DNA from 2 places in the Salinispirillum marinum genome. Region 2 is predicted to be linked to the other one. Evidence: predicted binding sites of a transcription regulator. Region 2 holds the regulator's gene; the other holds the start of a gene.
The links. The regulator FliA, encoded in region 2, starts transcription of late flagellar genes. The targets are predictions, from matches to a motif close to CTAAAGTTNNNNNNNNNNCNGCCGATA.

Region 1: a site for FliA is predicted at 3,577-3,603, ahead of ACFOSD_RS09650 (DUF5610 domain-containing protein). Genes of this name have one in related genera too.

The regions. Positions count from the first base shown of each region.
Region 1 is NZ_JBHSAL010000002.1:535,039-550,651, forward strand. Features, by position in the region: gene ACFOSD_RS09630 (MOSC domain-containing protein) at 1-387, opposite strand, end outside; gene ACFOSD_RS09635 (chemotaxis protein) at 433-1,374, opposite strand; gene ACFOSD_RS09640 (hypothetical protein) at 1,434-2,141, opposite strand; gene ACFOSD_RS09645 (glutaredoxin family protein) at 2,166-2,435, opposite strand; gene ACFOSD_RS09650 (DUF5610 domain-containing protein) at 2,506-3,546, opposite strand; gene ACFOSD_RS09655 (LysR family transcriptional regulator) at 3,838-4,737, shown strand; gene ACFOSD_RS09660 (YajG family lipoprotein) at 4,933-5,505, opposite strand; gene yaaA (peroxide stress protein YaaA) at 5,537-6,307, opposite strand; gene ACFOSD_RS09670 (hydroxyacylglutathione hydrolase) at 6,397-7,161, shown strand; gene ACFOSD_RS09675 (NADP(H)-dependent aldo-keto reductase) at 7,184-8,224, opposite strand; gene ACFOSD_RS09680 (hypothetical protein) at 8,294-8,845, shown strand; gene ACFOSD_RS09685 (heparan-alpha-glucosaminide N-acetyltransferase) at 8,894-9,628, shown strand; gene ACFOSD_RS09690 (LysR substrate-binding domain-containing protein) at 9,645-10,556, opposite strand; gene aspA (aspartate ammonia-lyase) at 10,775-12,229, shown strand; gene pepN (aminopeptidase N) at 12,276-14,900, opposite strand; gene ACFOSD_RS09705 (DUF2797 domain-containing protein) at 14,909-15,613, opposite strand, start outside.
Region 2 is NZ_JBHSAL010000002.1:789,446-805,058, reverse strand. Features, by position in the region: gene ACFOSD_RS10920 (flagellar biosynthetic protein FliQ) at 1-152, shown strand, start outside; gene fliR (flagellar biosynthetic protein FliR) at 154-933, shown strand; gene flhB (flagellar biosynthesis protein FlhB) at 926-2,065, shown strand; gene flhA (flagellar biosynthesis protein FlhA) at 2,224-4,404, shown strand; gene flhF (flagellar biosynthesis protein FlhF) at 4,415-5,932, shown strand; gene ACFOSD_RS10895 (MinD/ParA family protein) at 6,000-6,821, shown strand; gene ACFOSD_RS10890 (RNA polymerase sigma factor FliA) at 6,848-7,576, shown strand; gene cheY (chemotaxis response regulator CheY) at 7,669-8,049, shown strand; gene ACFOSD_RS10880 (protein phosphatase CheZ) at 8,068-8,844, shown strand; gene ACFOSD_RS10875 (chemotaxis protein CheA) at 8,856-11,120, shown strand; gene ACFOSD_RS10870 (protein-glutamate methylesterase/protein-glutamine glutaminase) at 11,149-12,198, shown strand; gene ACFOSD_RS10865 (motility protein A) at 12,210-12,935, shown strand; gene ACFOSD_RS10860 (OmpA/MotB family protein) at 13,067-13,708, shown strand; gene ACFOSD_RS10855 (ParA family protein) at 13,714-14,487, shown strand; gene ACFOSD_RS10850 (chemotaxis protein CheW) at 14,581-15,462, shown strand.

The sequences.
Region 1 (15,613 bases), 250 kb from region 2:
ATGGGTGGATCGAGGTAGGTCGGTGCGATAACACACCAAGTAGACAGGCTGCGAAAAATACTGGCTCAGCCACTGGTTCATAGCATCGGGTGCCAAACGCACCGCTACGTCATCGGACCAAACTTGAGCCCGTACCGCGGTCACGCAGTCAACAGGTGAAACGTTTTTTGTCTCACCATCGGGTGCCGTAATGGTTAATCGTTGCCCTAAGACACTGGCTTTAAATAGACCGATCAGAGGAAAACGTCGTTGGCAGATAAAACGACCCTGTTCGTCCATCAGCATCCAGCGACGGTCGTCTATCGGCCCAAATTCGTCAAAACGCAGACTGGCGACGGGATTTCCGGACATACCTTTTACCGGATATACCCACAAGCCTGAAACCATCACCGACACGGCCAAATCTCCTTGCTGTTGTATTGTCTATTCCGACTATTCGACCTCAGTGGCCGCAACTGCTTTAATACGGTCTTGCACCATATTGGCTAACGACCCGGAATGGAATTTGGACAAAAACGCATCACAACCCACTTTTTTAACCATGGCCTCATTAAAACTTCCACTGAGCGAGGTATGCAGAACAACGAATAGACCGGCGAGTCTTGGGTCTTTCCGCACTTCCGTGGTCAGCATGTAGCCATCCATTACAGGCATTTCCGCGTCGGTTACCAACATCAACAATTTCTTAGGCACATCCTCGCCACTGTCCGCCCAGCCCTTCAACATGGCCAGTGCTTTTGCCCCATCTGTCGCTTGATACACTTTGATCCCAATGCTTTCAAAGGTGGCAGTGGCTTGTGAAATCGCCGTGTGCGAGTCATCCACCATCAAAATCTCCATGCCCTTGGCGCGTTCGACGACATCATCCTCGAGAGTACCGGCTGGTATCTCGGTCACGGGGGGCTGCACAGTAGAAAGGACTTTTTCGACATCAATGATCTCGATGATTCGGTTTTCAAAACGGGTAATAGCCGTTAAATAATGCGAGCGTCCTGAACCAACCGGTGGCGGCATGATGTCTTCCCAATTCAGGTTGACGATACGGTCGACCGCTCCGACAACGAACGCCTGCACACTGCTGTTGTATTCCGTAACTATGATGGTGGACTTATCGTTCACTTCGATGGGCCGCATACCAATGGCGCGACTCAAGTCGAACACCGGCACCGTCATACCGCGCAAATGAATAACACCATAGATCACCGGATGTTGACTCGGAATTAAGGTAATTCTTGGCAACGTCAGGACTTCGCGCACCTTGAAGACGTTGATGGCGAACAGCTGGGAACCGCGCAAATTAAAGAGCAGAATCTCCAAGCGGTTTTGACCGACCAAGTTCGTGCGACTATCGACGGAACTCATTAAGTTGGACATATTCGCCATCACTCCAAACCATACATCAAATGATTTTAGACGATCTTCACGACCGCGTACTAATAAACGTTACAACGATTCCATTCACACCTTACCAAATGGTAGGTCATATCTCGACATTGTGCTTCATAGACTTCCAAAGGCCACGAATTTTTTAACATACTGATATCCGCCTGTTGACAACCCACCGCGGACAACGCCTGCTCCGCTTGATAGAAAGACCGGCCAAACTCACGATTCGCGGCGGTGGGTGTCCGGCTGCTGCGCAGTGCATTTTGATCTACCCTCGCCTCGGTGCTCAAGGCCACCAACTCGGCATAATGACGATCATCCTGGTTTAGATCCCGATCACCAGCACGAAAATTAGCCAATTCTTGCAAACAGATGCGTTCTGGATTTCGGGTGTCCAACTTTCCAGCCACGCGCTCGCGCATCTGTTCATCTAGGGCAAATCCGGCATTCATGGTAAATAATGCCAAGCTCTCGGTACGACGATCATCGACAAAGCCGTTCAATTCCGTGATAAACCCATAATCAGCGGCTTGCATCATGGTAGCATTGCGTCGCCACCACTCCTGATCCGCCTCTCGCGCCGCTGCACTGGCCGGGCCACTGACGCCATCGCACGCCGCCACTAAAGCGCGTAACTCTGCTTCTGTTGCCAACGCATAGGCAACAGCTTCGTTGGTGTACTTGGCACTTGGCGCAGCACAGCCGACGAACAATAACGACGCGATCAGGCCGCCTACCAAGGATGTCTGCTTCATCCATATCTCCTTATTGATCATTAATTATTCAGGTTTATTCTGATGCATAGTAGATGTATTCGTTAACCAATGCGCAATATCATCAGCTGAAAATGGCCAATCCAATGAGGTTTGCGTGGATTCATCCAGCAGCACAGGGATGCGAGTACCATATTGCTCTAACAGTTTACTGTCTTCGGCGATATCTATCAGTTCGACCGAGCAGCGAGATTGTTCCACAAACGGCAATAAAATGCCTTGCGCCAATTCGCAGAGATGACAATGAGAGGTTTCATAGAGAATCAAAGCGCGCACAGCGAGTACCCGATAGAATGAGTCCCTTCATTCTAGACAAACTACAGCGGAATAACTACCAAGCCATCGACTAGGTACGCATCATCGGCATGATGGCCTTAGCAAAATCCAACATGGCGGAATTTTTCTTCGGATGGGCGCTTAGGGCATCTAACCAGGCTGGCTTAACGAGAAACTCAGGGTCCTTACGCTGCGCTTCCGCCAGTGCTTGCCCATATTCGCGAATCGGCGACATCCAATCACTACCAGAACTCATAGCACTGTATTGGGCTACCGCTTTGGTTTGTGTCATGTTCATCGTCATAGACGCCAGTGTATTGTTGTCCAGATTCAGAGACTTCGCCTTTTCAAAGGCTTGCTCGTATTTTCCACTGAAGAATTTATCAGCAATGCGGCCGATGTCTTTTAATAAATTCTCAATGGCCTTCAACTCTTCAGAGCTTAAATCACCCTGCACGGAAAAGCTGAAAGATTGACTGTTGTTGGATTCCCAAACAGCCGCCAATGCTTGTGCATCACCGTTATTACCCTTTGCCACCGCCATACTGGAGGACTGCATTTGCGCTGCACTGATGGTGATGACATCCCCTTCTTTCGTTTTCAAGTTGAAGGAGAAGTCATTGTTCACTTGTTGACCGGCAGCCTGCACCGAGCCCGCTTGGCTACTTCTCAGGGCGTCCGCTGATTGGCCGGTTTCCACCATTTCACGTATGGCTGCTTTGGTGTTGGCGAGCACATCGGTCAATTCATCCGACATCAGGCCGAGGCCATCGATAATGCCGGCCGCGTCTTTAATGCCCTGTTCCATACCTGCCAACGACTGTTCACGAATGCGGGTCAATTCCCCTTCCGTTGCCCCGTTAGCTTTCGCCATCGCCATAGACCGCTGTATAAATGAGGCGACATTTTTGATCACGGTATCCGCGTCAAAATTCTGCACTACGGCTTCGGGCGAGTTGTATTTTGTGGAAACGCTGCTGTTTAAATTGACCGTATCACGGCCTGATTGTGCTTTATTCGGGGTGTCAGCCACGGCGGGTTTATTGCTCGCCTGACCGACTTGGGACGCACCAATAGGCACCATTCCCGTCATGGGGGTTGATATTTGCATGTCGATTACTCCATTCCGCTGTGTCAGATTTAGCGGCATGGCTTAAAGAAACTTAAGTAATGTTTTGTAACTCCAGTGAAATTTCTTACTTAGTTCGATATCGAGTTCGACAAATCAGCGCTAAGCAGAAAATAATTCATAAGTGTATGTAGAAAAATGACGAATAACTGGTATCATTCCGCCACAAAATTCATCAATCACTGGCAACTCGTCATAATACCTACATCGATAGCACAGATGAAGTCCATATGCCGAGTCAGCCCCATTTCACACGAAAGAAGAATTTAGACCATGGCTCGACTTGATTCTCTGGTGATTTTCACAACGGTCGTTAAGGCCAATAACTTTACGAACGCGGCTCATGCTTTAGGGCTCACACCCAGCGCAGTGAGTAAACAGATCAGTTTACTGGAAGATCGGCTAGGAGTTCGTTTGTTAAACCGTACGACAAGGAGTGTAAGCCCAACCGAGGCCGGGCAACTGTTCTTTAACCGGTGTAATCGGATACTTGAGGACTTGGAAGAAGCCGAGCACATGGTAAAGGACTTGGACACCAGCCCCAAAGGAACGCTCAAAATTACAGCGACACCGACCTTTGGACGGGCGATGCTGATGAAGATCTTCAGTGAGTTCCTGCACGAATATCCGGACGTAAACTTTGATTTGATTTTAGCTGATAAGAGTTTGGATTTAGTGCGCGAAGGCATTGATCTTTCGATTCACCTCGGGTCTTTACAGGACAGCCGCTTGGTTGCACGCCCGGTGGCGCGACAAAATGTGATCATGGTTGCCACCCAGAAATATGCGCAAAAGCATGGCTTGCCGAAAAATCTCGAAGACCTGAACAATCATCATATGCTGATGGTTTCTGGCATTGATTATGCCGAGCCCCGGTGGATTAAACGATTCTTGAAGGAAGCCAATCTGCAAGATAAAGAACGTCGTTTTACGGTCAATGACGTAGACACCATGTGCGAAGCCTGTCACCACGATATGGGTGTGGCCGCACTGCCGACTTACATGGTACAGGAAGCACTCGACAGTGGAAAAATGGTGCATGTGCTGCCAGAGATCGTTTTCCCCAAACGCACCATTCATGTGGTGTATCCGGAGAATCGCTATCTATCAGCGAAAAGCCGTGCCTTTATCGACTTTATGGCCGACTACTTCGAGAAAAATTCCCTGCGGTAAGTCGAGTTAAAAAAGGGCGATTTTTATCGCCCTTTTTTTAACACCGCCAGAATGAGAATATTCCAGACGTTGAAACCACATAGCGACATTCTGGCTAGGCAAAAAAGATCGAAAGGAGCGCGTTTACTGGTGGTAAATAAGCAACTTGAGACCTTTTTTAACAACGCCAGAATGAGAGTATGTGGTTTTAAACACTTATTGCATAAATTCTGCTAACGGCCGGTGGGTCAACATCCGATCAATACTCGCCGTCAAAACCTCCTCAAGAAACACCTTATTTTCCTCACTGGTCGGACGGGTAGCGCGAGGTTGAGTTTGCGGCGTTCTAAACCGCCCTTCACGGAAGCTGTTACCATCCGCAGTTTCAACCCGGTAAGCGATTTCCGCTACGGTCTCAACTTGGCGAACCAGACCCTCTGTTACGTACTCATAGGCTAATTCGTTCAATGACACAGACAGCGAGAACTGGGCGTTGTTGGGCGTAATCACGTACCCCGCTTCGGTCAATTTCGCATTGAGCAACGCGCCTAATTCCTGCGCTACATTATTGCTGGATGACAAGGTACTGGTTTCAGAATAGGTTCCACCCAGGTTACCCAATACACTGGTACCGCGATTATCACGCACGGTAACACTGATCAGCGTACCAGCAACTGAACCAGCGAAAGTGGCTTCTGATTTGGGTTCAACCACCACTTGCTGCGGTGACACGGCACAACCCACCGCAAACACCATCACACTCATCAATAAAATAATCGATTTCAACATCGGGTCACTCCTTATCATTCGTTAAACCACACTACTGTCGCCGCAAAAACACCCATTCAGTGGCGCTGGATTCTGCTTCGTTGAAGGCATAACCATCCACCGAGAACGCCTTTAAACTGTCTGGGCGCGTCAACTGCTGTTCAGCCATGTATCGTACCATAGCACCACGCGCTTTTTTGGCGAAGAAACTGATGACCTTATATTGCCCATTCTTCCAGTCTTTAAAAACCGGCGTGATCACGGTGCAATCTTTGACAAACGGCGCCACACTGCGAAAGTATTCCGTGGATGCCAAATTCACCAAGGTGTGCTCTTTTGTTGCCTTTAGATCATTGCGCAACACAGTGGCAATTTTGTTACGCCAGAAAGAATATAGATCATTTCCTTCGGCGGTGCGTACTTTCTTCCCCATTTCCAATCGGTAAGGCAAAATTTTATCGGTTGGTCGCAATAACCCGTAAAGTCCAGAAAGAATTCTGACATGCCGATTCACGTAAGCCAGTTGTTCTGCGGTGAGTTGATACGCATCCAAACCCGAATAAACATCGCCCTTGAACGCAAAAACAGCAGCCCTGGACCGCTTTTTGGGCATAGGCCATGTCCATTGACTGAACCGAGTGACATTTTCAGCCGCGATTTTTTCCGAAATGGCCATCAACTCTTGTAGATCTTGTTGCGTATAGGTACGCATGATGTCGACCAGCGTCGCTGCCTCATCACTAAAACGTAGGGTCGTGGTTTTGTGTGCTGGCGTTGGCGAATCAAAATCCAAAGTCTTCGCAGGCGAAATAACAGCTAACATTGCGTCTCCTCAATAGACCGATAATTAGTTGGGCAATGTACCCCGTCATGGTAACGTTTGATGCTAAATTTCTCTCGGAGGTTGTCCGTATGGCGCTCAAGGTACAACGGTATTTTCTGCCCGAAAGTTTTCAAAACTACAATCATTTGGTGTGGTCAGCGGAGCACAAAACTGCGGCCGTGATTGATCCATTCGATTGGGCGGCAGCAGAGCACGAGGCTCAGCAACTGGGCGTGCACCTGCAAGAAATTTGGCTCACCCATGGTCATGGCGATCATATTCGCGGCGTACCGGCCAACTTTTCAGGCCGCATCATAGGCCATGTCGATCTGGCCAGCCAGCTCAACATCACGCAGCCCGTTGACCAGGCAACGAGTTTCGAGTTCGCAGGCGAGCGCATTGAGGTGTTGTTAACACCGGGTCATATACCCGACCATATTTGCTTTTTCCTGCCCAATGTTCCAGCACTTATCGCTGGTGATACCCTGTTCAATGCCGGCGTCGGCAACACGCGCAGCGGCGATACCCCAACCCTGTATCGCAGCATTCAACGACTAAAAAAATTGCCTGCTGAGACTCAGGTCTACAACGGTCACGACTACTTTTTAACCAACTTAAAGTTTACGGAATCTGTGGTGGGTTCTACAGAAATCACCCGGCACTGGATCAGTCAATGTGAAAAAGCCACGCCTGATACCCGCCCCATCACGACCATCGGTGATGAACTGCAGTACAACCTTTTCCTTAATACGGAACGTGAGGAAATAATAAAAAGCCTTGATAAACAAGGCTTTAAAACAGACTCTTCGGAATCAACATTCGCTGCGCTACGCAACTTGAGGGATCAATGGTAGCCAGCTCTGGCGCTGTCGTTCGTTAAGGACAAGGATTCGAATGGACACGCTGTATGGCTTCAATATCGGCCTTTACGGCGTCCGACAAGCAGATCTCGGCCGACGCTATGTTAGATTTCAGTTGTTCCATCGTGGTCGCGCCGATGATGTTTGCAGTGACAAAAGGCCGATCATTGACGTAAGCCAACGCCATTTGCGCCGGATCCAAGCCGTGTTTCTGCGCCACTTCAACGTATTTCGCAGCAACGGCATGTGCCAGCTCGGAGTTGTACCGCTGGAACCGTTTAAACAGCGTGATGCGCGCGTTTTCGGGCTGCTTTCCGTGCATGTACTTACCACTCAACACGCCAAAAGCCAGCGGCGAATAGGCCAGTAAGCCAACGTCTTCACGAATGGCCATTTCAGCCAGGCCCACTTCAAAACTACGATTCAGCAAATTGTAGGGGTTTTGAATGCTTTGCACGCGCGGGCCTATTCCGGCATCGCTCAGACGCAGAAATTCGTGCATACCCCAAGGTGTTTCATTCGATAAACCAATCTGCCGTACCTTGCCACTGCGCACGATAGTGTCCAGTGCGGACAGGGTTTCTTCGATGGCTATGGCATCATCATCGGCTTGGTGCTGGTAACCCAACTGGCCGAAATAATTTGTTAAGCGTTCAGGCCAATGAATCTGATAGAGGTCGATATAGTCCGTTTGCAGACGACGTAGACTGTCTTCCACCGCCTGAGAAATGTGCGCCAAATTCAACCGTGGGCCGCCGCGCAAATAACGAAACCCGTCTTGCGAACGACCGGTCACCTTAGTGGCTAGAACCACTTTATCGCGCTGCCCTTGGCGCGCAAACCAGGTACCCATGTATTGTTCGGTCAAGCCTTGGGTTTCGGCTTTGGGTGGCACAGGGTACATTTCGGCTACATCGAAGAAGTTGATACCTTGCGCAAGGGCGTAATCCATTTGCTCGTGGGCTTCGGCTTCGGTGTTCTGTTGCCCCCATGTCATGGTACCCAAACAAATTTTCGACACATTAATGTCGGTGCGACCAAGTTGACGGTATTCCATCGTATCTCCTATGGTTAACGACTGATTCAATATATACTGCTGCCCAGTATACGACTAACTGTGGAACCCATGTCCAGAACGAAAAAATCTCGCCGTCTAAAAGACAAACTTGACATCAAGACCGGCTCAAAAAAGAACTTCATTGAACGCGGCCAAGAAGGGCGCATTCCGTCAAAAAACAAATTGGCAAAGCACCCTGACAAGCTGAAATCGGCTTTTAAAAAGCATTTGGAAGAACAACAAAATCTTCCACAAGCCGAGCGCAAATCGGCATCTGATGAGGCCGAAGCCCTAGCCGCCGCGCCGGCCCCGTTCAGTCGAGCGGCCAAACAGGCCGAACGCGAAAAACCGGCAGCCGAACACGTGCCTGTCGAGCCATCGGTAACTGTCAAGCCGCACGCCCAGCCAAAAAGCAAGGCGAAGCAGGAAACGTCACCTTCGACCAAAGACGGTGCGGTGAGTCAAAAGGCTATGGACACTGCGTCCAAAAAAGCCAAGCCGACACCAATCAAGCCCGTCAAGCCAAACTTTGAGCAAACCGACACGGCGCAGCCCGCGAAAGAGAAACCCCGGTTTGATCAATTAAGCGGCGACGACTTGTGGGATCTTCTGGACGACTGAACCAGTGCAACTGACCGGATAGGACAAAGCAAACGGTAGAGAAAACGCATGAGCACATCAAGCACAGCAACCTCTCAACACACGGCTCGTTTTGAACGGCCCGATGTGCTGCGTGGTTTTGCCATTGTGCTTATGATGTTCTTTCATGGCTGGTACGATCTATCGGTGTTTCGATTTGTCGACATGAGCATGAAGGACCCGCTTTGGTTCAGTCTCCGAGCCGTGATTGTCGGATTGTTTTGTCTGACCGCTGGCGCCAGCTTGGTATGGGCCAATGGACAACATATACACTGGCCGCATTGGGCTAAACGCCAAGGTCAAGTCGCCTTAGGCGCCCTTCTCGTTACCGCATTCAGCCTGTTCGCTTATCCTGACAGTTGGGTCTACTTTGGCATTCTGCATTTCTTTGTGGTGGCCTTAACGGTCAGCTTGCCACTGCTCAAACACCCCAGAGCAGCGTTGTTCCTCGGGCTATTGCTGATTGTTGCAGAACGCCTAAATGCGCCGTTTACGGACCCTTGGGTGTATGACATCCTTCAACCACTGTTGAATTTACCCAGTGGCACCTTAGATCGGATGTACTTATTACCTTGGCTGGGCGTGGTTTGGCTGGGGATATGGCTTGGCCATCAACCCTGGTTAAAAGGCACTGTACCCGTATTTTATGGCAAACAGACACTGCTCTGGCTTGGCCGACGGCCACTGCTGGTGTATCTGGTGCACCAGCCCGTGCTGTTCGGGCTGGCGTGGCTGGTTTATATCGTTAGCCGAGTAACGTTCTAAGCTACCGATCCGCTGATCAGACCACTTTTTCCAAACGTTTCCAAAGCTTGTCGATGGCCGGTTTGCGCACCAGGGCACAGCGGTACATACGAATTTCCAATGGCGCCTGCCATTGGCTGCCGCCGCAGACCAATAGACGGCCTTCACGCAATTCCCGCTCGATACACAGCTCAGGTACCCAAGCTACTCCGGCGCCGTTCAACGCCATGCCCTTCAAACCTTCGGCCATGGCTGTTTCATAAACCGTGCGTAAACGCATCACCACGGGGTCATTGCGCAACAACAAGCGCACGGTGCGCCCTAAAAAAGCCCCGGGTGTGTAGGACAGCATAGGAATATCATCATCACCGGCGTCATCTAATGAATACATGGGCAGGCCGGTCTCCGGGTCTGGAATACATACTGGCAACATCGTGGTATGCGCTAATAAAATGGAGGGGAAGGTTTGCGCATCGAGCTGTAAGGTGGCGTAAGAGTCGTAATACACCTGCATCAAATCACACTGCCCTTCGCGCAGCGCATGCACTGCGTCCTCGACGTTCATGGCAACTAAACGCAGCGACATGTCTTGCATGACATCCTTCATGGTCGATAACCAATCGGGAAAGAAGGTAAACGCCAGAGAATGCGCCGCTGCCACTTCTACCACGGGTAGCGACTCTTTTTGCAAACCACGCAATCGGCTAATGCTTTCGTGTAACTGCGCCACCACATTTCGTGCGGTGATGAGAAATAACTGACCTTCCGGGGTAAGGTCTATGGGTGTGGTAGAACGGTCCACCAACTGTACACCTACAGCTACCTCCAGCGCCTTTATCCGCCGACTGAATGCCGGTTGTGTTACGTGGCGGCGCTCGGCCGCTTGAGAAAAACTGTGCGTCGCCGCTAGGGCAAGGAAATCTTCCATCCAACGTGTTTCAAAGTCCATGGTGTCTCTCGCTGTGTGATTTTTATCGTTTTAATTATGATTGCCGAACACTGTGCATATTTAAAGGTATGCACAAACTGCATGATAAATCTATATTCAGCATTAGTCAGCTAGAAATTTGCGCGGCACAATGGTTTCGTTGCTTGGGCAATAAGGAAGCCAACAATACTTCCTCGCCCAGTTTTCCGTCCCATCATATAGGTGAAATTGTAGACATCATGAACCCCGTACCGCGCCAAGACGAAGTGTTAACTCAACCGCACCGATTGGAAAAAGATCTACTTGGCCCGCTCGCCGTGCCAGCGAATGCCTACTATGGCGTGCAGACTCAGCGCGCCGTGGAAAACTTTGCACTAACGGGCGTTCCTTTGTCGCACTTTCCAAAAATGATCATCGGGCTGGCCATGGTAAAAAAGGCCGCCGCATCCGCCAATACACAATTGGGACTGCTGGAAGAAAAGCGCAACATGGCGATTCAATATGCCTGTGACCGGTTGATCAACGGCGATTTCCACGACCAATTTGTGGTCGACATGATCCAGGGTGGCGCGGGAACCTCTACCAACATGAACGCCAATGAAGTGATTGCCAATATCGGCTTGGAATTTCTCGGTCATGCAAAGGGCGCATATCAATACTTGCACCCCAACAATGATGTCAATATGTCACAGTCTACAAACGACGCGTACCCAACCGCTATTCGGGTCGGCTTGCAGCTATCACACGCAGAGCTGGTGGACAGCTTGGCCTTACTGCGCGACAGCTTTGCCCGCAAGCGCGATGAGTTCCAGGATGTCATCAAAATGGGCCGTACCCAATTGCAAGATGCAGTACCCATGACCATGGGCCAGGAATTCGGTGCCTACGCCACCACCTTAGGCGAGGACATAGACCGCATCGCCTCTCTGTTTGATCTGTTGCGTGAAGTAAATTTAGGCGGCACGGCCATCGGCACGGGCATCAATGCAGACCCGGACTACGCGGCCTTAGCGGTAAAAGAATTGTCCGGTGTCTGTGGTCATGAGATGCGTTTGGCGCAAGACCTGATCGAAGCCACCTCCGACATGGGTGCTTTCGTGTTGTTTTCCGGGATGACCAAACGCTTAGCCATCAAACTGTCGAAGATTTGTAACGACTTACGTTTGTTGTCGAGTGGACCACGCACCGGTTTTAACGAGATCAACTTACCGGCTCAACAGCCGGGCTCGTCCATTATGCCGGGCAAAGTGAACCCGGTGATACCAGAGGCGGTCAATCAGGTTGCCTATCAAGTCATTGGCAATGACCTCGCCATCACCATGGCAGCCGAAAACGGGCAGTTGCAGCTCAATGTCATGGAACCCTTAATTGCCTACAAAATTTTGGAATCCATGCGTTTATTGCGTCGAGCCATGGATATGTTGCGCGAACGCTGCATAGACGGGATTACAGCGAATCGAGAACGTTGCCGCGAGCTGGTGGCGAATTCCATCGGTTTGATAACGGCTCTGAACCCCTATATCGGTTATGACAACGCGACGCGTATTGCTAAAGAAGCGTTGAATTCCGGACGTTCTGTGTTGGACTTGGTGCTAGAAGACGGTTTGTTAACGGCCGCTGAATTGGACGAGTTTTTAAAGCCTGAAAACATGATCAATCCGCGACCCATGCGTATTCGTGAACGGATTGTGTGACGCTCTTGGCGGCACGGAGGCCGCCTTTTTTATCCTGACCGCTTGGTCACACCAAACTTTTGGACACCACTTCGTAGACATCCTTCGACAACGCCTCAACGGCCACAATGCGCTGCAATTCGGTTTGCATGGCGTCTTGTATTTCCGGTGTATAACGTCGCCAGTAGGTAAAAGGCGTACACAGGCGAGCAGCGATTTGCGGATTTAAGCTATTCAATTGAATGATGGCGTCGGCCAAAAAGCGATACCCTGCTCCCTGGTCCGCATGAAAGGCCACCGGGTTGCGCATGGCAAAACCGCCTATAACCGAACGCACACGGTTGGGGTTGGTCCAACTGAACCCTGGGTGTTCGGTTAAACGGCGTATTTCGGGGACACGTATGCGAGGTACAGTGGCGCGGATGGACAGCCATTGTTCCGCCATTTGCGCATCGTCCTGCCAACGCTGATAGAAACCATTCATGGCCTCGTCCCACGCCTCATTGGCCACTTCACCCCACAGTTGCAATGCCGCACTTTGGTCCGTCATATTGTCGGCTTGTTGATAAAGCTCGGCGGCCAGGTGCCAGGCAGTGTGATCACCGGCAATTAAATAACTCAATGCCACTCGATGTAAGGCGCGTCGGGCAACCTGTTGATGCTCAAAAACATAAGCCGCTTCTGGCTGTGTTTGTCCGTACAACACCTGCCACTCGGCCGCCAGTGACTGGCCCAAATCGCGCCGTATATCCGTATGTACTTTGTCTAAAGCCACCGGGTCAACCGGCGTGTATTGTTCCGCCAAATAGGCTTGACTGGGTAATCGTAGCAAGCGGGCTTTCACCGCATGATCTAATGTGTCATCGACCAACACATCTCGTACCGCATCGGTCAATACCGTTTTTAAGCCATCGGCTTCCGCAGCGCCACGAACTGCGCTGAGCAATACCCGAGTGGCCAAGGTTTGCATTGCATCCCATCGGTTAAACGCGTTGCTGTCATGGCGCACCAAATGGCGAAGGTCTTCCACCGTGTACGGATACGACAAGACAACTGGCGCCGAAAAATCACGCAGCAGTGATGGCACGGCATCTTCGGTTACGCCACGCAAAACCAGGGTATCGTTTGCTTTGCGCAAGCTGAATGTCTGCAAGGTTGCGTCATAGCCGGGATGATCGGTACTGAACATCAATTCAGCGCCACTGTGTTTGCCCATCAAGCCCAATTTTACCGGCATGTGGAAGGGCAGCTTTTCAGGCTGCCCCGGTGTGGCCGGGCAGAACTGTTCAAACATCAACGAAAAGGTCTGCTGCGCAGCGTTATAATGTCCCTCTACTTTTAAGCGCGGCGTGCCCGCTTGGTCATACCAGCGTTTAAATTGGGTCAAATCCAACCCGGAAACGTCAGCCATGCAAGTAACAAAGTCGTCTGTGGTGACGGCTTGACCGTCAAAACGGTCAAAATAAAGATCGGTGGCTTGGCGGAAGCGATCGGCACCCAGCAAGCTGTGTAGCATCCGTACGACTTCAGCCCCTTTTTCATACACCGTCAGGGTGTAGAAATTATTGATTTCAATGTACGACGAAGGCCGAACCGGATGCGCCATGGGGCCTGCATCTTCGGCAAACTGTGAGGTGCGCAACAAAGTGACATCATCCATGCGCTTAACTGCGCGGGCATGCGTATCGGCGGTAAATTCGGCATCACGAAAAACCGTAAAGCCTTCTTTTAAACTGAGTTGAAACCAGTCCCGGCAGGTGACACGGTTGCCGCTCCAGTTGTGAAAATACTCATGTGCAACGATGGCTTCAATGCGCTCAAAACCATCATCGGTGGTGGTTTCAGGATCCGCCAAGACACAAGCCGAATTAAAAATATTGAGCCCTTTGTTTTCCATGGCACCCATATTGAAATGATCGACCGCAACGATCATAAAAATATCAAGGTCGTATTCCCGGCCATACACGGTTTCATCCCACGTCATGGATTTCTTTAACGACGACAAAGCGAAGGCGGTTTTATGCCGGTTGTGCGGTTCAACGTAGATACGCAGGTCGATGGTGCGACCTGTGCAGGTCACAAAAGTGTCGCGTACATCTACCAAGTCACCGGCCACCAGGGCGAACAGATAGGACGGTTTGGGAAAGGGATCGTGCCATTCAGCCATGTGACGATCCGCATCGAGCTCGCCTGACGCTACCGGGTTTCCGTTTGACAACAAGGTTTTAAACGATTTGGGCGCCTCAATACGGGTCGTAAACACCGAAAGCACATCGGGCCTATCCGGGTAATAGGTGATTTTACGGAAGCCTTCGGCTTCACATTGAGTACAGTACATTCCACCAGATACATACAGCCCTTCCAGCGACGTATTAGTGCGCGGATAAATCCGCACACGCGACTGTACTTCAAATGTCGTCGCGGCCGGTGCAGGAATGATCAGATCCTCGCCTTGTACTTCGTAGTTGGCCACCGCCACACCGTCAATACTGAGCGCTTGCAGGGTTAAATCTACGCCCTGCAATACGATAGGGCTACCTGTAGGTCGATCAGAATTCGCACGCATCTTCAGGCGTGCCTGTACATCGGTATATTCATCGAAGATTTGTACACAAAGCGAGGTTTCATCTACCCAATAGGATGGCGCTTGATAGTCGCTTAACTGGATGACTTGAGGCATTTCGGTGCGCATGATGAACCTTATTCCTGTACGTTGAAGGACGCTTCGTAGCCGGTGAAGCGTCGAATATTGATAACACCCGTGTCCAAGATCAGATACTGGCCTTTCATGCCCAATAAAGTCCCTTCCACCACCGTTTCTTTATCAAAATTGAATGATGAGAATTTTTCCGGCATGTCTTTTAAAGGGTAGATAACGGTATAAATATCTGCGTGCTGAATAAGTTGTACCGCTTGCAGGCCGTACTGGCTTTGGAGGTCTTGCAATTCACTGGTGCATTCAGCAAACAACTGATCGCGGGTGGCGGCTAAATCGATGTCTTCATCGGTACTTTTCAACATGGTCCGCCAATGCGTTTTATCACTGACGTGTTGTTTAAACAGTACCTCAAGCAGACCGGCCAGATACCGTGAGCGCACGCGTGCAATCGGCAAGGCTTGGTGCGCCCCCTGGTCTAGCCAGCGTGTGGGCACCTGCGTGCCGCGCGTAATACCCACTTTTACCTGACCGGTATTGGCTAGGTAGACATAATGCGTTTGAAAGCAATTGCGTTCGCCCCACTCCGGCTCGCGGCACGTTCCCTGCTCGAAATGGCACTTTTCGGGGCTCATGATACAACCATCGGCTTGCGCCAAACTCATAAAATGGTCGTAACAGAAACCTTGCCAGCTTTTTTTGGTTTGCACACCGCAATGTTGGCAAAATATGCGGCCGCTGTGTTCCAA
Region 2 (15,613 bases):
CTGCGACGCAAATCAACGAACAAACCCTGTCATTTTTACCTCGCCTTTTGGTGACCATCGTAACGCTGATCGCTACAGGGCCGTGGCTGGTCGCTAAAGTGGTCGATTTCGCGCAACGTATTTATATTGATATCCCATACCTGATGTTGTGACATGGAGATCACCGACGCTCAAATTGCCAGTTGGGTCACCCATTATCTGTGGACCTTGTTTCGTATTTTAGGCTTTTTTGCGGTGGTTCCTATTTTTGGTGCGCAAACGGTTTCTATGCGTATCCGCTTGTCCTTGGGGCTGGTTTGTACCATTGCACTGACCCCTATTTTGCCCCCGATGCCCGATGTTGAAGGGGTATCGCTGACCAATTTCATCATCATCTTTCAGCAAATGGCCATTGGTATTGCGCTGGGCTTTTTGGTGCTCTTGATGTGGCAGATCTTTGTGATCGCCGGGCAAACCATCGCCATGCAAATGGGGCTTGGTTTTGCTTCGATGATGGACCCGTCAAACGGTGTGACGGTGGCCGTGCTGTCGCAGTGGTACATCGTTTTGGTGACCCTGATTTTCCTGGGGGTTGATGGGCACTTGGTGGTGTTTGAAGTGTTGGTAGACTCGTTTTACACCATGCCGATTGGCGTCAATGGACTGACACAAGGCAGCTTGATGGAAATCGTTATGATGGGCAGTTGGATGTTCGCGGCTGGTTTTTTGATTGCATTGCCGGCCATCACGGCCTTGCTGATTGTGAATTTGGCTTTTGGTGTCATGACACGATCGGCACCGCAATTGAATATCTTTGCCTTGGGTTTCCCGATCACCATGTTGATGGGGATCTTTATCGTGTGGGCTTCCTTTACGGGAGTCTTTGGTGTTTTAACCGAACTGGTACTGGACGTAGTGCCGGTGATGCGCCGCTTGGAGATCACCAATGGCTGAAGACCAAGACAGCAGTCAAGAAAAAACAGAAGAACCCACGCCCCGAAAACTTGAAAAGGCGCGTGAAGACGGGCAGGTAGCCAGGTCCCAAGAATTGGCGACCACGGTGTTGCTGTTCGCTGCCGCAATGGCCTCCATTATCTTTGCACCCGTTGTGTCCCGCAATATGCTGGATGTTGCGGTGTTTAATTTCACCTTTGACGAATCCGCGGCCGGGGATCCGGCCTTTATGTTCGGACATTTGGCTGAGTCATTTCGGGTGATGGGCTTGGTAACAGCGCCCTTTTTCGCCATCATGGTCATCGCTGCATTTGCAGGGCCATTGGGCTTAGGCGGCTGGAACTTCACCACGAAATCCCTCATGCCGAAAGGCTCTCGTATTGATCCCTTGGCGGGATTGAAACGCATGTTTTCCATGAATTCCTTGGTCGAATTGATAAAGGGTTATGCCAAGGTGGGTGTGATCAGCGTTATTGCGGTGCTTATTCTGTGGAGTCAGGTTGATGAGTTGCGCGCGATCGCACGTGAGCCCACACGCCTTGCCATTGTGCATTCAGCTACGATCATTGGTTGGAGTTTTTTGCTGATGGCCTTGTCTACGGCCGTCATTGCAGCGGTGGACATCCCCTATCAGATATACAGCCATACCAAAAAGCTAAAAATGACCTTCCAAGAGATTAAGGATGAATACAAAAACACGGAAGGTAAGCCGGAAGTTAAAGCCAAAATCCGTCAATTGCAGCGTCAACTGTCGGAAGGTCGAATGATGTCGGATGTACCTAAGGCCGACGTGATCATCACCAACCCTGAGCACTTCTCGGTCGCGCTGCAATATGATCCCAATTCCATGCCAGCACCCCTGTTGCTGGCCAAAGGCGTCGACGAAGTGGCCTTTAAAATTCGTGAAATTGGCCGCGAGAATGGCGTTAGCATTATTGAAATGCCACCGTTGGCTCGGGCGCTTTACTACCACACCAAGGTCGGAGAAGAAATTCCCGCTGAACTGTATTTGGCCGTAGCCCAAGTGTTGGCCTATGTATTCCAAATGAACGAAGCCCGCAAAGGACGGATGCCACCACCAGAGCGTAAACCGAAAGTCGACATACCACCCGATTTCCGGCGCGACGAGTAAAATCGTCTGTATGGCGTCAGTATGGCAAGCCTTTTGCTGTAGCCTCTGAGTTCGTCAGCGTTTTGGCGCTGCACTGAGAGGCGGGGTTAAGGGTTTCAATGGCAATACCGGGCAGTAGTACGCTTAAACAATTGCAAAATACCGATCGCGTGACGCTGATGCGCGGCGCGCGAATGAATTTGCAAAATGTATTAACCGGCCACTTGGGTGTGCCGATCTTCTTGTTGGTGTTGTTGGCGTTTGTGACCCTGCCAATACCTACCTTCATTCTTGATATCTTCTTCACCTTTAACATTGCGCTTTCCATCATTGTATTGTTGGTGACCATTTATGCCTTGCGGCCACTGGATTTCGCCGTATTTCCGACGATCTTGCTGGTGGCTACGTTGCTTCGTCTGGCGCTTAACGTGGCGTCTACCCGCGTCGTTCTGCTGTATGGGCACGAAGGTGGTGATGCGGCGGGTAAGGTCATTGAGGCTTTCGGTGAAGTGCTCATCGGCGGTAATTACGCCGTTGGTTTGGTGGTGTTTACGATCCTCATGATCATCAACTTCGTCGTGGTGACCAAGGGTGCCGGACGGGTTTCCGAAGTCAGCGCACGTTTTACGTTGGATGCAATGCCCGGCAAGCAAATGGCCATTGATGCCGATTTGAACGCCGGTTTGATTGATGCTGATACGGCCAAGTTACGACGTGCTGAAATTGCCCAGGAGGCTGACTTTTACGGTTCTATGGATGGTGCCTCGAAATTCGTTCGGGGTGACGCCATTGCCGGTATTCTTATCTTGATCATCAACGTGGTCGGCGGCATTGCCATTGGTATGGCGCAGCACGCACTAACCTTTGGCACGGCGGTTGAAAATTATGCGTTACTGACCATTGGTGATGGTTTGGTGGCCCAGATTCCATCGTTGTTACTGTCCACAGCCGCAGCCATTATGGTGACCCGAAACTCCAGCAGTCAGGAAATGGGTGGCCAGATTACGGATCAAATGTTGGCGTCGCCTCGTATTATGGCCGTGGCCGCTTCTATCTTGTGGGTGTTGGGTGTTGTGCCGGGCATGCCACATTTGGTTTTCTTGAGCTTGGCGCTGTTGATGACTTTCATCGCCCTATGGACCTATTTGCGCGCCAAAGAAGATGCCGAAGAACTGGCGCTCGGTGGTAAGCCCAAACCAGCGGGTGGCGGGGGCGGTGGCTCTGGTGGTAAGCCTGGCAGTGCTCCGGATGGCGTCGCGCCAAGACCGGGCAGCCCTAGAGCCCAAGAAGGCGCACTGGAACAAGATACCAAAGAACTCAGTTGGGATGACGTACAGCCCGTCGACATGGTCGGTTTAGAAGTGGGCTACCGATTGATTCCCTTGGTCGACAAGTCACAAGGCGGTCAGTTGCTGGGACGCATTAAAGGTGTACGCAAAAAGTTGTCGCAAGAGGTGGGCTTCTTGATGCCTTCCATTCATATTCGCGACAACTTGGATTTATTGCCCAATCACTATCGGATTACTTTGATGGGTGTATCCATTGCGGAGGCCGAAATTCACCCTGAACGGGACATGGCGATCAACCCGGGGCAGGTGTTTGGCGATATTCAAGGCATCGCCGCTAAAGATCCGGCGTTTGGCTTGGACGCGGTATGGATAGAGTCTTCGCAAAAAGACCAAGCCCAAGCATTGGGCTACACCGTAGTGGATTCCAGTACGGTAGTGGCCACGCATTTGAACCAAATTCTGTTCAAGCATGCGCATGAAATGTTGGGCCACGAAGAAGTCCAGAAATTGCTGGACCAGTTGGCGAAAAACTCACCGAAACTGGCCGAAGAGCTGGTGCCAAATACCCTCAGCATCAGTGCCTTGTTGAAGGTCTTGCAGAATTTGTTGCTGGAGCAGGTGCCCATTCGCGATATGCGTACCATTGCTGAGGCTTTGACCAACGCGGGTACGCAAGACAGTAGCCAATTGACCGGCGCAGCGCGGACGTCCTTGGCACGGTTGATTGTGCAAAACATAGTCGGTAATGACAGTGAAATACCCGTGATGACGCTGGATCGAGATTTGGAACAGTTGTTGCAGAGGATCTTACAGCAAGGTCAACAAAATGGCGGCGGTGATGCCATCATGATTGAACCGGCGCTGGCTGAAAAATTACAAGGGTCGGTGACGGAATTAGTACGCAGACTAGAAGCAGAAGGCAAACCGGCCGTTCTGTTGGTCCCAGGGCCATTGCGTATGATGTTGGCTCGATTCTTCCGTTTTGCCGTAGACAACCTGCATGTGTTGGCTTACGACGAGATACCCGAGAACAAGAGAATTACTGTCGTTGCATCGGTTGGGCAGTCTTAGGAGCGATTGAATGAAAGTACGTAAGTTCATTGCGCGGAACATGTCAGAGGGCCTGAAAATGGTGGCCGCTGAGCTGGGTGATGAGGCGATGATTCTGTCGAACCGCAAGGTTGCCGAAGGTATTGAGATTCTCGCGGCGATCAAAGATGAGCAAGAAGAGGCGGGCGCTCCGGTCGTCGAACCCACCCCGGCACCGGCTCGTCGTGCGCCCTCACTGCCTGAAGCTAAAGCCGACCCGTTGGCGCCAACCACAGCCCTAACCCGGGATTCCCTGCGCGACCTGCTGACGCCACGCGGCGCGCAAAAATCGCCTACAGCCCCACGTAAAGCACCGGAAACGATGCAGGACAGTATCATTCGGCTTTCAGAGCAAGAAGGTGGCGGTGGTTTGACGCGTGATGCCTTGATGCAGCTCTTGAACAAGCATAAAGATCCCCTGGAAGAAAAACGGCAGAAGCTGCGTGAGCAAATGGCGGAACAATCGTCGGATTTTGACGTTCCCGAGAAGATTGTGAAATCACCGTCAGCCGCGCGTCCGGTGAAGCCAGAGCCGAAATTCGTTGAAGATGTAGCTCCGGCTCCAGTGCCAAAAGCGCAGAAACCGGTCGAAAAGCCCAAGCCTATACCACCTCGGCCCGGCGTATCGCCCGAACAAAAAGAATTGTCGGCGATGCGCGAAGAGCTATCAGCACTGCGCGAATGGCTGGAAGTGCATGAGCGTCAGAACATGGGTGTTACCGGTGGGCCATTGGCCCAGCGCCTTGGTCTGTGTGGCTTTGATAGCCGTTGTGTGACACCCTTGGTCGAAAAATACGGTGACCAGCTAGCCGATGATAGCTGGACCTTGGCGTTAGAAAAAATCGCCAGTCTGGCCGAAAACAATGCGGAGTGTTTGGTCAAACGCGGCGGTATCGCGGCCTTGGTGGGTCCAACGGGCGCCGGAAAGACGACCACTTTGTCAAAGATTGCTACACGCTTCGCCATGCAGCATGGTGCGGACGCATTGGGTATTATCTCACTGGATCAGTATCGCATCGGCGCGCATGAGCCCGTCAAAATACTGGCGCGCATTCTGGGTTGCGAGATCATTCTGCAAGATCAGGCCGACAACTTGGAAGCCGCACTTAACCGGCTAGCCAACAAAAAGTTGATCCTGATCGATACCAACGGTTCCGAACGCGGGCTGACGGCGTATCAGGCTCAACTCGGTGACAGCGCGCTTGAGCGGCACATTAAACCCATACTTGTCTTGCCTTCTAATTTGTCGGTGAACAGTCTGCAAAATGCGTTCAATCGTTTTAATGTTTTGAAAGTTCGCGGCATCATCCTGACCAAAGCGGATGAAAGCGCTGAAATTGGCCCCGTATTAAGCCTCAGCCTGCGCAAGAAAGTGCCCATTCTGTATTGGAGTGACGGCACATTGGTGCCGCAAGACCTTCACTTTGGACAAGTCAAGCGCTTGGTGGAGGTGAGTTACAACCAGTTAAAGCGAGAATTCTCGGGGGCTAAAATAGCTCTCGCGGGATAATCGAACACTATTATAATATGGTCTTGGCAAGGTAGACTTACTGCCAACCGTTAGGAATTGACGCAACATGGCAAAACAGGAACCCGTACAGGTTATTGCAGTCACCGGAGGTAAAGGCGGTGTCGGCAAGAGCAATGTATCCATCAATGCCGCTGTTGCTATGGCAAAGTTGGGGAAGCGGGTCGTTGTGCTGGATGCCGACCTTGGCCTAGCCAATATAGACGTTTTGCTGGGGTTGCGCGCAACCCGAAATCTGGTCGATGTATTGGATGGTCGCTGTGACTTAAAAGATGTCATGGTCGAAGGGCCGTGTGGCATCAAAGTGATCCCAGCCTCTTCTGGTACTCCCTACATGGCCAATCTGGCCGAGCAAGAACATGCAGGTATTATTCACGCATTTTCGTCCTTGGCGGATGAAATGGATGTATTGATTGTTGATACTGCTGCGGGGATTTCCCGTACCGTGGTCAGTTTTGTTCGTGCCTGTCAGGAAGTTTTGGTGGTGGTGTGTGATGAACCCACTTCCATTACCGATGCGTATGCCTTGATTAAGGTCATTAGTCATGACTACAACATGAACCGTTTTCGTATTTTAGCCAATATGGTTCGTACCAAAAATGAAGGTTTGCGGTTGTACCAAAAATTAACCAGTGTCACGGAACGCTTCGTAGACGTTGCACTTCAGTACGCGGGTGAGATACCTTTTGACGACAATGTACGGCGCGCTGTACAAAAACAGAAGTCGGTGGTGGACGCGTACCCCAATACCAAAGCCTCTATTGCCTATGAGCAATTGGCGCAACAAATGGTACGATGGCCATTACCAACGTCACCCAAGGGACATTTGGAGTTCTTTGTAGAGAGACTGATAACGGGCAGCATTCGCTGACGTGCTAGGTATGGGTAAACCCTTAGATGTATGAATCGAAAAGTAAACATCAGTTGGATGAATTGGTTACTGCGCATGCGACGCTGGTAAAGCGCATTGCGCACCATCTGATGGCCCGTCTCCCGGATACCGTTTTGGCCGAAGACCTTATTCAAGCAGGCATGATCGGCCTGATTGAGGCGGCAAAAAATTACGATCGGAGCAAGGGCGCTACCTTTGAAACCTACGCCGGTATTCGCATTCGTGGTTCCATGCTTGATGAAGTGCGCAAAGGGGATTGGGTGCCGCGCAGTGTGCACCGTAACAGTCGCCGCGTTTCAGACGCCATTCGGACCGTGGAAAATCGTGAAGCTCGCGACGCGCAAGATCAGGAAGTCGCCGCGGAGATGGGCGTTTCACTGGATGAGTTCTATGCGTTGTTAAAAGATACGCAAAACGCGCGCTTGTTTAGTTTTGAAGAGTTAATGGAAAATTCGTCTGCCGCCGAGGGCGAGCCGGATTGGCATTCCACAATGGAACATGGCCCCGCGCAAGCACACGAAAGCACCACAATGCACAGTTCTATGGTTGAAGCCATAAAAACACTACCAGAACGTGAGCAACTCATACTATCCTTGTACTATGACGAAGAATTAAACCTGAAGGAGATCGGTTTGGTGCTTGGGGTCAGTGAATCGCGCGTGAGTCAGATCCATTCTCAAGCGACCCACCGACTGCGAGCGCGCTTGCGGGACTGGCGTGAGACGGAAGATTAACGTATACCTATACTTATAACGAAAAAGAATTTTAATTTGCGCCGAGAACCTTGACTGGGTTTGCGTGTTTGGAGGTAGCCTTGGATAAGAACATGAAAATTCTGGTAGTGGACGACTTTTCCACAATGCGCCGCATTGTGAAAAATCTCCTGCGGGATTTGGGGTTTTCAAATACTCATGAAGCAGACGATGGCAGTACAGCATGGCCCATGTTGCAAAGTGGGGATTTCGACTTTCTGGTTACAGACTGGAACATGCCCGGCATGACCGGCATTGAACTGTTGCAAAAAGTACGTGCTGACGAGCGACTAAAAACATTGCCCGTACTCATGGTCACGGCAGAAGCCAAGCGTGATCAGATTGTCGCCGCCGCACAAGCGGGCGTGAATGGATACGTGGTTAAGCCCTTTACCGCAGCAGCGCTGAAAGAAAAAATCGAAAAGATTTTTGAGCGCGTAGATGCCAGCAAATAACTGACTGACGGAGCAATTATGAGTCAGACAGGAACCGAAACGAGACAAGAGTTCGAAGAACTCATTAAGCTCAAGTCACACGAGCTGCAAGCCTTTATTGAGCGCGGTGATTTAACGGGCGCCATGGCGATCATCCAGCAGTTGCAAGACGCCCGCGAGCAAACACTCTACAAAGAAGTGGGTCGATTGACCCGTGGCCTGCACAATGCCATCACCAATTTTCACATCGACGCGAGCCCCGATGAAAACCCTACGCAACTGTCTGAAATGGCCGATGCTACGGATCGCTTAGACTATGTGGTCAAAATGACCGAAGACGCCGCCAACAAAACCATGGACAAGGTAGATGAGTGTATGCCCATCGCCAATGATCTCGGTAATGTGGCCGACGAGCTGCGAGCCGAGTGGCAGCGCTTGTCCCGGCGTGAAATGTCGGCCGACGAATTTAGAGAATTATACTGGCGGATGGATACGTTCCTGGACCGTTTAAGTACAGATTCCAAATCGCTCTACACGCATTTATCTGACATTTTGTTGGCTCAAGATTTCCAAGATCTCACCGGACAGGTGATTCAGCGAGTGACCGGCTTGGTGCGGGATGTGGAGAAAAGTCTCGTTGACTTAGTCTTGCTGGCCAGCAAAGTAGAGAATGTGGCGGGCTTTGAACATAAAGACGAGCCCGAAGAAAAAGTGCACGACGTATTGGCCGGTCATGGTCCTTCCGTGAAGAAAACCGAAGATGTCGTATCAAGTCAGGATGATGTCGACGACTTACTATCCAGCCTTGGCTTTTAGGGAGCTGTACTATGAGCTTTGATGCCGACGAAGAGATACTACAGGACTTCCTGGTTGAAGCAGGTGAGATTCTTGAATCTTTATCCGAGCAATTGGTGGAACTGGAGCAGCGTCCTGAAGATCCTGACTTACTGAATTCGATATTCCGGGGTTTCCATACCGTTAAAGGCGGAGCCGGTTTTCTCCAGTTAACGCCTTTGGTGGATTGCTGCCACATCGCCGAAAACGTATTCGATGTATTGCGCAAGCGCGAACGCCCGGTAACGTCTGAGTTAATGGACATCGTATTGCAGGCACTCGACACCGTGAACGTCATGTTTGATCAGGTACGCAGTGGTGCCATGCCTGAGCCTGCATCGCCTGAACTCCTTGCGGCACTGGAAAAGATGACCCATCCGGACGATGCCGAAGAACCCTTGGTTGCAGCGTCAGAGCCAGAGGAAGAGCCTGAAGTACCGGCGGACGACGAGTCTCCAGTGTCAACAGAACCGTCTGGTGACGCGAATATCGTGGCGGGCAGTGACATCACCGACGATGAATTTGAACATTTACTCGATGCCTTGCAGCAAGGTGCTGCGTCTTCGGCAGCCTCAGCATCGCCACCGCCTACAGCAAAACCTACCGAAACTAGCGCTCCGGCCGCTGGAGCAGATGATGCTGATGAAATCACCGATGATGAATTCGAAAAATTGTTGGATGAATTACACGGGGCCGGAAAGTTCACGGTAGCGGGTGAAACCGTTAGCGCGGAAAAACCGAAATCATCGAAAAAGCCAGGTGTCGCTGCGGTCACCGCCAGTGGTGACGAAATCACCGATGAAGAATTCGAAAAATTACTGGATGAACTGCACGGTAAAGGCAAGTTTGACGGGGATGTCGCACAAAGTTTTGATCAAGATGCGGTAAAAAAAGCGGCAGAAGAACCGCCGAAAGACGATTCCGTCGCTGTGGCTCCGAAGGCGCCCGCTGCATCAACCGCAGCGGTTAAGCCAGCGGCAGCGAGTTCGGCAGAGCCAGTTAAGCCAGCCCCTGCGGCTAAAGCATCTGAGCCTGCTAAATTGCCACCCGCCAGCATTCCTGCACCGGCGATGCCAGACCCGAAAGGTGCTGCATTGGCGCAAGAAGCGACCGTCCGAGTCGATACCAAACGGCTTGATGACATCATGAATATGGTGGGTGAGTTGGTCTTGGTGCGTAACCGGCTGGTTCGTTTGGGTGAAGCCCAAGGCGACGAAGACATGCAAAAAGCCGTGGCCAATTTAGACGTGGTCACCACCGATCTGCAAAATTCAGTGATGAAGACGCGCATGCAACCGATCAAGAAAGTGTTTGGTCGGTTCCCTCGCGTGGTACGCGATTTGGCGCGTAGCCTGAAGAAAGAAATCAATCTAGAGCTCATTGGCGAAGAGACCGATCTCGACAAGAATCTGGTGGAAGCCTTGGCTGATCCTTTGGTGCACTTGGTTCGGAACTCGGTGGATCATGGCATCGAAGCACCGGACGTTCGAGTGGCGGCAGGAAAACCTAAAGTGGGTAAAATAACCCTATCCGCAGAACAGGAAGGGGACCATATTCTGTTGTCCATTCATGATGATGGCGGTGGTATGGACCCCAACAAACTGCGTGCTATTGCCGTCGAACGTGGGGTTATGGATCAGGATGTGGCCGACCGGTTATCGGATAAAGAGGCGTTCAATCTTATCTTCGCCCCGGGTTTTTCAACCAAGAAAGAGATTTCCGATGTGTCCGGCCGTGGTGTTGGCATGGATGTGGTGAAAACCAAAATAGCGCAGCTCAACGGTAGCATTGATATCGAATCGCACATGGGCAAAGGCACCAGTATTCGTATTAAGGTGCCTTTGACTCTGGCCATTATGCCGACCTTGATGGTGATGCTGGGTGAGCAAGCGTTTGCCCTGCCGTTGGTCAGCGTCGATGAAATTTTTCATCTGGATTTGACCAAAACTAATGTTGTTGACGGTAAGGAAGTGGTGGTGGTGCGTGGTCGTCCGTTGCCGCTGTTTTACTTGAAGCGTTGGTTGATTAAAGGGTCTGTTAAACATGGCAAAGAAGATGGTCATGTGGTGGTTGTGTCGGTTGGCACCCAGCAAGTTGGCTTTGTAGTGGATCAGTTGGTTGGGCAGGAAGAAGTGGTGATTAAGCCTCTGGGTCGTACCTTGCATGGTACGGCGGGGATGGCAGGCGCCACTATTACGGGCGATGGTCGTATTGCTCTTATCTTGGATGTACCCAGCATGCTGAATCATTATGCTTGATGTTGGGTGTATATAACGAGGAACCATAATGCCCATTAGCGTTCTGGTGGTGGACGATTCGTCGTTCTTCCGCCAGCAGATTATTACTATTTTGCGCGGAAATGCGGAAATAACTGTGGTTGGTACTGCGAGCCATGGGCGGGAAGCGGTTGATAAAGCGCTTCAGCTCAAGCCCGACGTGATAACCATGGATTATGAGATGCCCGTTATGGATGGCATCTCGGCGGTGCGGGAAATCATGGCCAAGCAGCCGACAGCCATTTTGATGCTGTCTTCGTTAACTACGGCGGGAGCGCGTGTTACCCTTGATGCGCTTGATGCGGGTGCTCTGGACTATCTGCCGAAGTTTCGTGAAAGCATTACGCAAAACGAACAACTCAAGAAGCAGTTGGTCGATAAAATTATTGCCGTGGCCCGGCAACGCAAAGCCCATTCCACGCCAAGCACGGCACACATCAGTCGTCCGACAACGTCGTCGGCACCCGTTGAACGCAAAACCTCTCGAATTACATTACCACGTAAGCCCGAGCTCATCATGATCGGTACCAGTACCGGTGGCCCTGTTGCTCTGCAGCGCGTACTGACGCAACTCCCTGGTAATATTCGTGTACCGATTTTGTTGATTCAACATATGCCGGAAGCCTTTACCGGGCCATTTGCCGAACGCTTGGACAGGCAATGCCAGATCCGTGTTGCTGAAGCAAAAGATGGAAGTGTTTTAGAGCCCGGCTTGGCGTTGTTAGCGCCCGGTGGTAAACAAATGATGTTGTCGTCGCGGAATTCCGTGCGCATTGTGGCGGGCGACGAACGTTTGAATTACAAGCCATCGGTCGACCTCACCTTCAGCAGCGCGATTAAGTACTACAGTGATCGAGTGTTGGCGGTGGTATTGACAGGTATGGGGGCGGATGGGCGTGACGGTGCCCGCCTACTGAAACAAGCGGGCGCTCACGTATGGACGCAAGACAGCGCCAGTTGTGTGATTGATGGCATGCCAGCCTCTGTGCGCAATGCAGGGTTGTCCGATGCGGATATCCCATTGGACGATATCGCTAAAACCATCGTCGGCGTTTTGTAGGCGGGTCCGCCATGTTGATCACCGGGCTGGTTATTGCCTGCACCCTGTTTCTCCTCGGCGTTATTCTAAGTGGCGGCACCACCACCGCCTTGTTCAATGTACCGGCGCTTATCATTGTGTTGGGTGCTACCTTCGGATTAGCCTTAGCGCAGTCGGACCGCCGTCGGCTGCGCCTGGTCGGTAAACGATTGACCACTTTGCACCTTCCATATGTTCCGCCTTACCAAGAAAATGATCTGGTGGTGTGGGCGCAAACTGCCCGGAAGGAAGGGCGGTTGGCCTTGGAGCCAGTGGCACAAGGAGTGACCGACACGCTCGCGGCGCAAGGGTTGCAATGTTTGATCGATGGTGCGGAACCCGACGATATTGAACACTTCGTCAACGTTGCCATGGTTGCTGAAGAGGAGCGAGAGCTTCAGGTCGCGGAGTTTCTCGAGCAATTGGCCATTTACGCACCCTTGATGAGTGCTATTGCAGCCGTGATTGTGGTTTTGCAGTCGGCAGCTCAGCCAACGAACCCACTGTTGTCGCAAATCGGATTCTTTAATGCCGGTGTCACCTTAGTCTATGGTCTGATGCTGTCGGCCATCGTCTTCCTGCCTTTGGCATCGCGCACTCGTTGGTTAGCACGGTGCCAGTACCGATGCCGTGAGACGCTATTGGATGCCTTATTGAGCATAAGCCGAAATGAACCACCGCGACGTTTATCAGATCGCCTAGCGTACCGCTCAAAATGACCAGGCCCGGACGCACATTCCCTCGCCGACACAGTGAAACGTCTTCAATTCATCGTTGGCACAGGCCCATTGTCTACACTTTTTTCTCCTTGAGTTTAGTGTTGTGGTGGTTGCTGGGTGGGCGTTTTTTTATGGTGCAGCCTGATACTGACGCCTTGGATGTGTTGACCCCAGCTGCGCCCGTGTCAGGCGTTGAACGTTCGCCTCGAATTACTCAAACACCTGAAGATGCGGGTGGGCAGACGATACAGCCATGGGTACCTATTGCAGATGGGGAACAGTGGGTGATCATTGAACGAGAATTAAATCGCCTGCATGAGGTATTACCCGAGCAATTGAACTATGATTGGTATCGAACAGACTCTGGTGCCATGTTGGCGTTGTCTGCCGATTCTTTATTTGCGCCGGGCGATTATGTTTTGCGAGCCGACCAAGTGGGCGCTGTCGAGCGGGTTGCTGAAACGTTAAAAACGCTGCCCGTTTTGGTTGCCGTGGCAGGTCATGTGGATGATCGAGCGCTTTCATCTGAAGCCGCATGGCAGTTATCCAGTCGCCGTGCTGCCAGTGTTGTCAGTGTTTTAGCGCGCGTGGATATTGCACCGCAACGTTTGTCAGCTGTCGGTTACGCTGGTGCGTTGCCACAAGTGCCTAATGACACGGCAGACCAACGGGCAATCAATCGACGCATGGAGTTGATTCTTACGGTGGTATCGGATATTCCTAAAGTTGAATCTGCGTTGGCAGATACACTACCTACTATCTACCCGGAGTAATAGGCGTGCACGTTTGGGCCATAGCGAATCAAAAAGGGGGCGTCGGTAAAACGACCTCTGTAGTTAACCTCAGTGCCTTGCTGGGTGAGCAGGGTAAGCGTGTGTTGATGGTTGACATGGACCCTCAGGGTAGCTTGACCAGTTATTTCCGCATGAACCCTGATGCTATTGAGCAAAGTGTGTACGACTTGTTTATGTACAAAGGGCGAGTGCCTGATAACCTGACGGCACAACTCATCGTTGATGATGTTATGCCCAATGTGGCGTTATTGCCTGCCAATACGGCCCTGGCAACCTTGGAGCGCAATATATCGCAGCAAGGAGGCATGGGGCTGGTTTTATCGCGCGCGTTGGCGCAGCTGTGGGACGACTTCGACTATGTATTAATCGATACCCCGCCCTTGTTGGGTGTATTGTTGATTAACGCCATCGCCGCTGCACAGGTTCTTATTCTGCCGGTGCAAACAGAATTCATGGCATTAAAGGGTTTGGAACGCATGATTCATACCCTGCAGATGGTGACGGCTTCGCGCAAGAAACAGTTGACCTATTTGATCGTACCCACCATGTATGACCGACGCACGCAAGCCGGTCAGCGCAGCCTTCGCACCTTGCGACAAACCTATGATGATCGCTTGTGGAAGTCAGCCATTCCAATTGATACGCGCCTGCGGGATGCCTCCCGCGAGGGTATGTCCATCACACAATTGGATCCCACTTCGCGGGGTTGTGAAGCTTATACCAGCCTGTTGAAGACACTGCAGCACGATCTGCCATAATGCGTTACCATGACACCCTAACCGGTTGGGCAAGCAGAAGCTTCAGCCTCGTAAACGGTAAGAGACATTTTAACCTGTTCCTGGGAGTTCGGGGTGAGTAGTTCTGATTCAAGCAAGAAAGTGGTCACTGAGATAGCGCCCGCTAAATTGGCACTCAATCATTATCTGGCCATCATGCTGGAAGAAGCAACGTCTTGGGAAGATGAGCTGGAGCCCGCAGTTGCAGTGCCGGACGAGCCTGCGCAACAAGAGCCGGTGTCCGAACCGCCGCCTGCACCAGACACGGCGACGGTTGTGCCTGACCCCGAGCCCGAGCCGGAAGTAGAGCCCTCGTTGCCCGAGCCGCCTGTAGCGTTGGCACCCGTGGAGCCCAAGTCGGCGCCCAAAGCACCTGCGCCAGTAGAGACCACACCACCCGTTGTGCTGCCAGAAGAAGGCGCACCGACCTTCAATGATGAAATTCATTTAGGCGCTCAACAACCCATATTAGCTTGGGAAGAAAACGGACGGCCCGGTTGGGCGCAAAGCCGGTTCGATTGTTTGCTCTTCAAAGTCGATGGTTTGGCACTGGCGGTTCCGATGATTTTGCTCGGTACTATCTATAAAATGGACAGCGAATTAACACCGCTTTTTGGCCAACCAGACTGGTTTCTAGGCTTACTGCGAGTGCACGACGGGCGGAATATTCGGGTGGTGGATACTGCCCGGCTGGTGATGCCAGAGCGCTATCGTTCGGAGGCCATCGAGTCGTTGACCTATGCCATTGGCATCCATGATTGTGATTGGGCGATGGGCTGCCACGAAGTGGTGGGTTCGATTACCCTAACGCCGGATGATGTGAAATGGCGCTCGGAACGTACCCGGCGACCTTGGTTGGCCGGTACAGTGGTCGATCATATGTGTGCCTTGATCGACTTGGATGCGTTTGAAACAACCTTATTGGCGCAGCGGGCCAAGGCGTCCAAATCGAAGTAAAAATGGATGGAAGGGCGATTGCGAAGAATTTGTTATTGGGAAGTATGCCGAACAAGGGTAAATTAGGCTATATTGACAACATCATATGCAACATTACGGAAGAGCAGCTTCTTTTGTTTTGTTGAGTAGGACAGCTGACTGAATTAAGGCG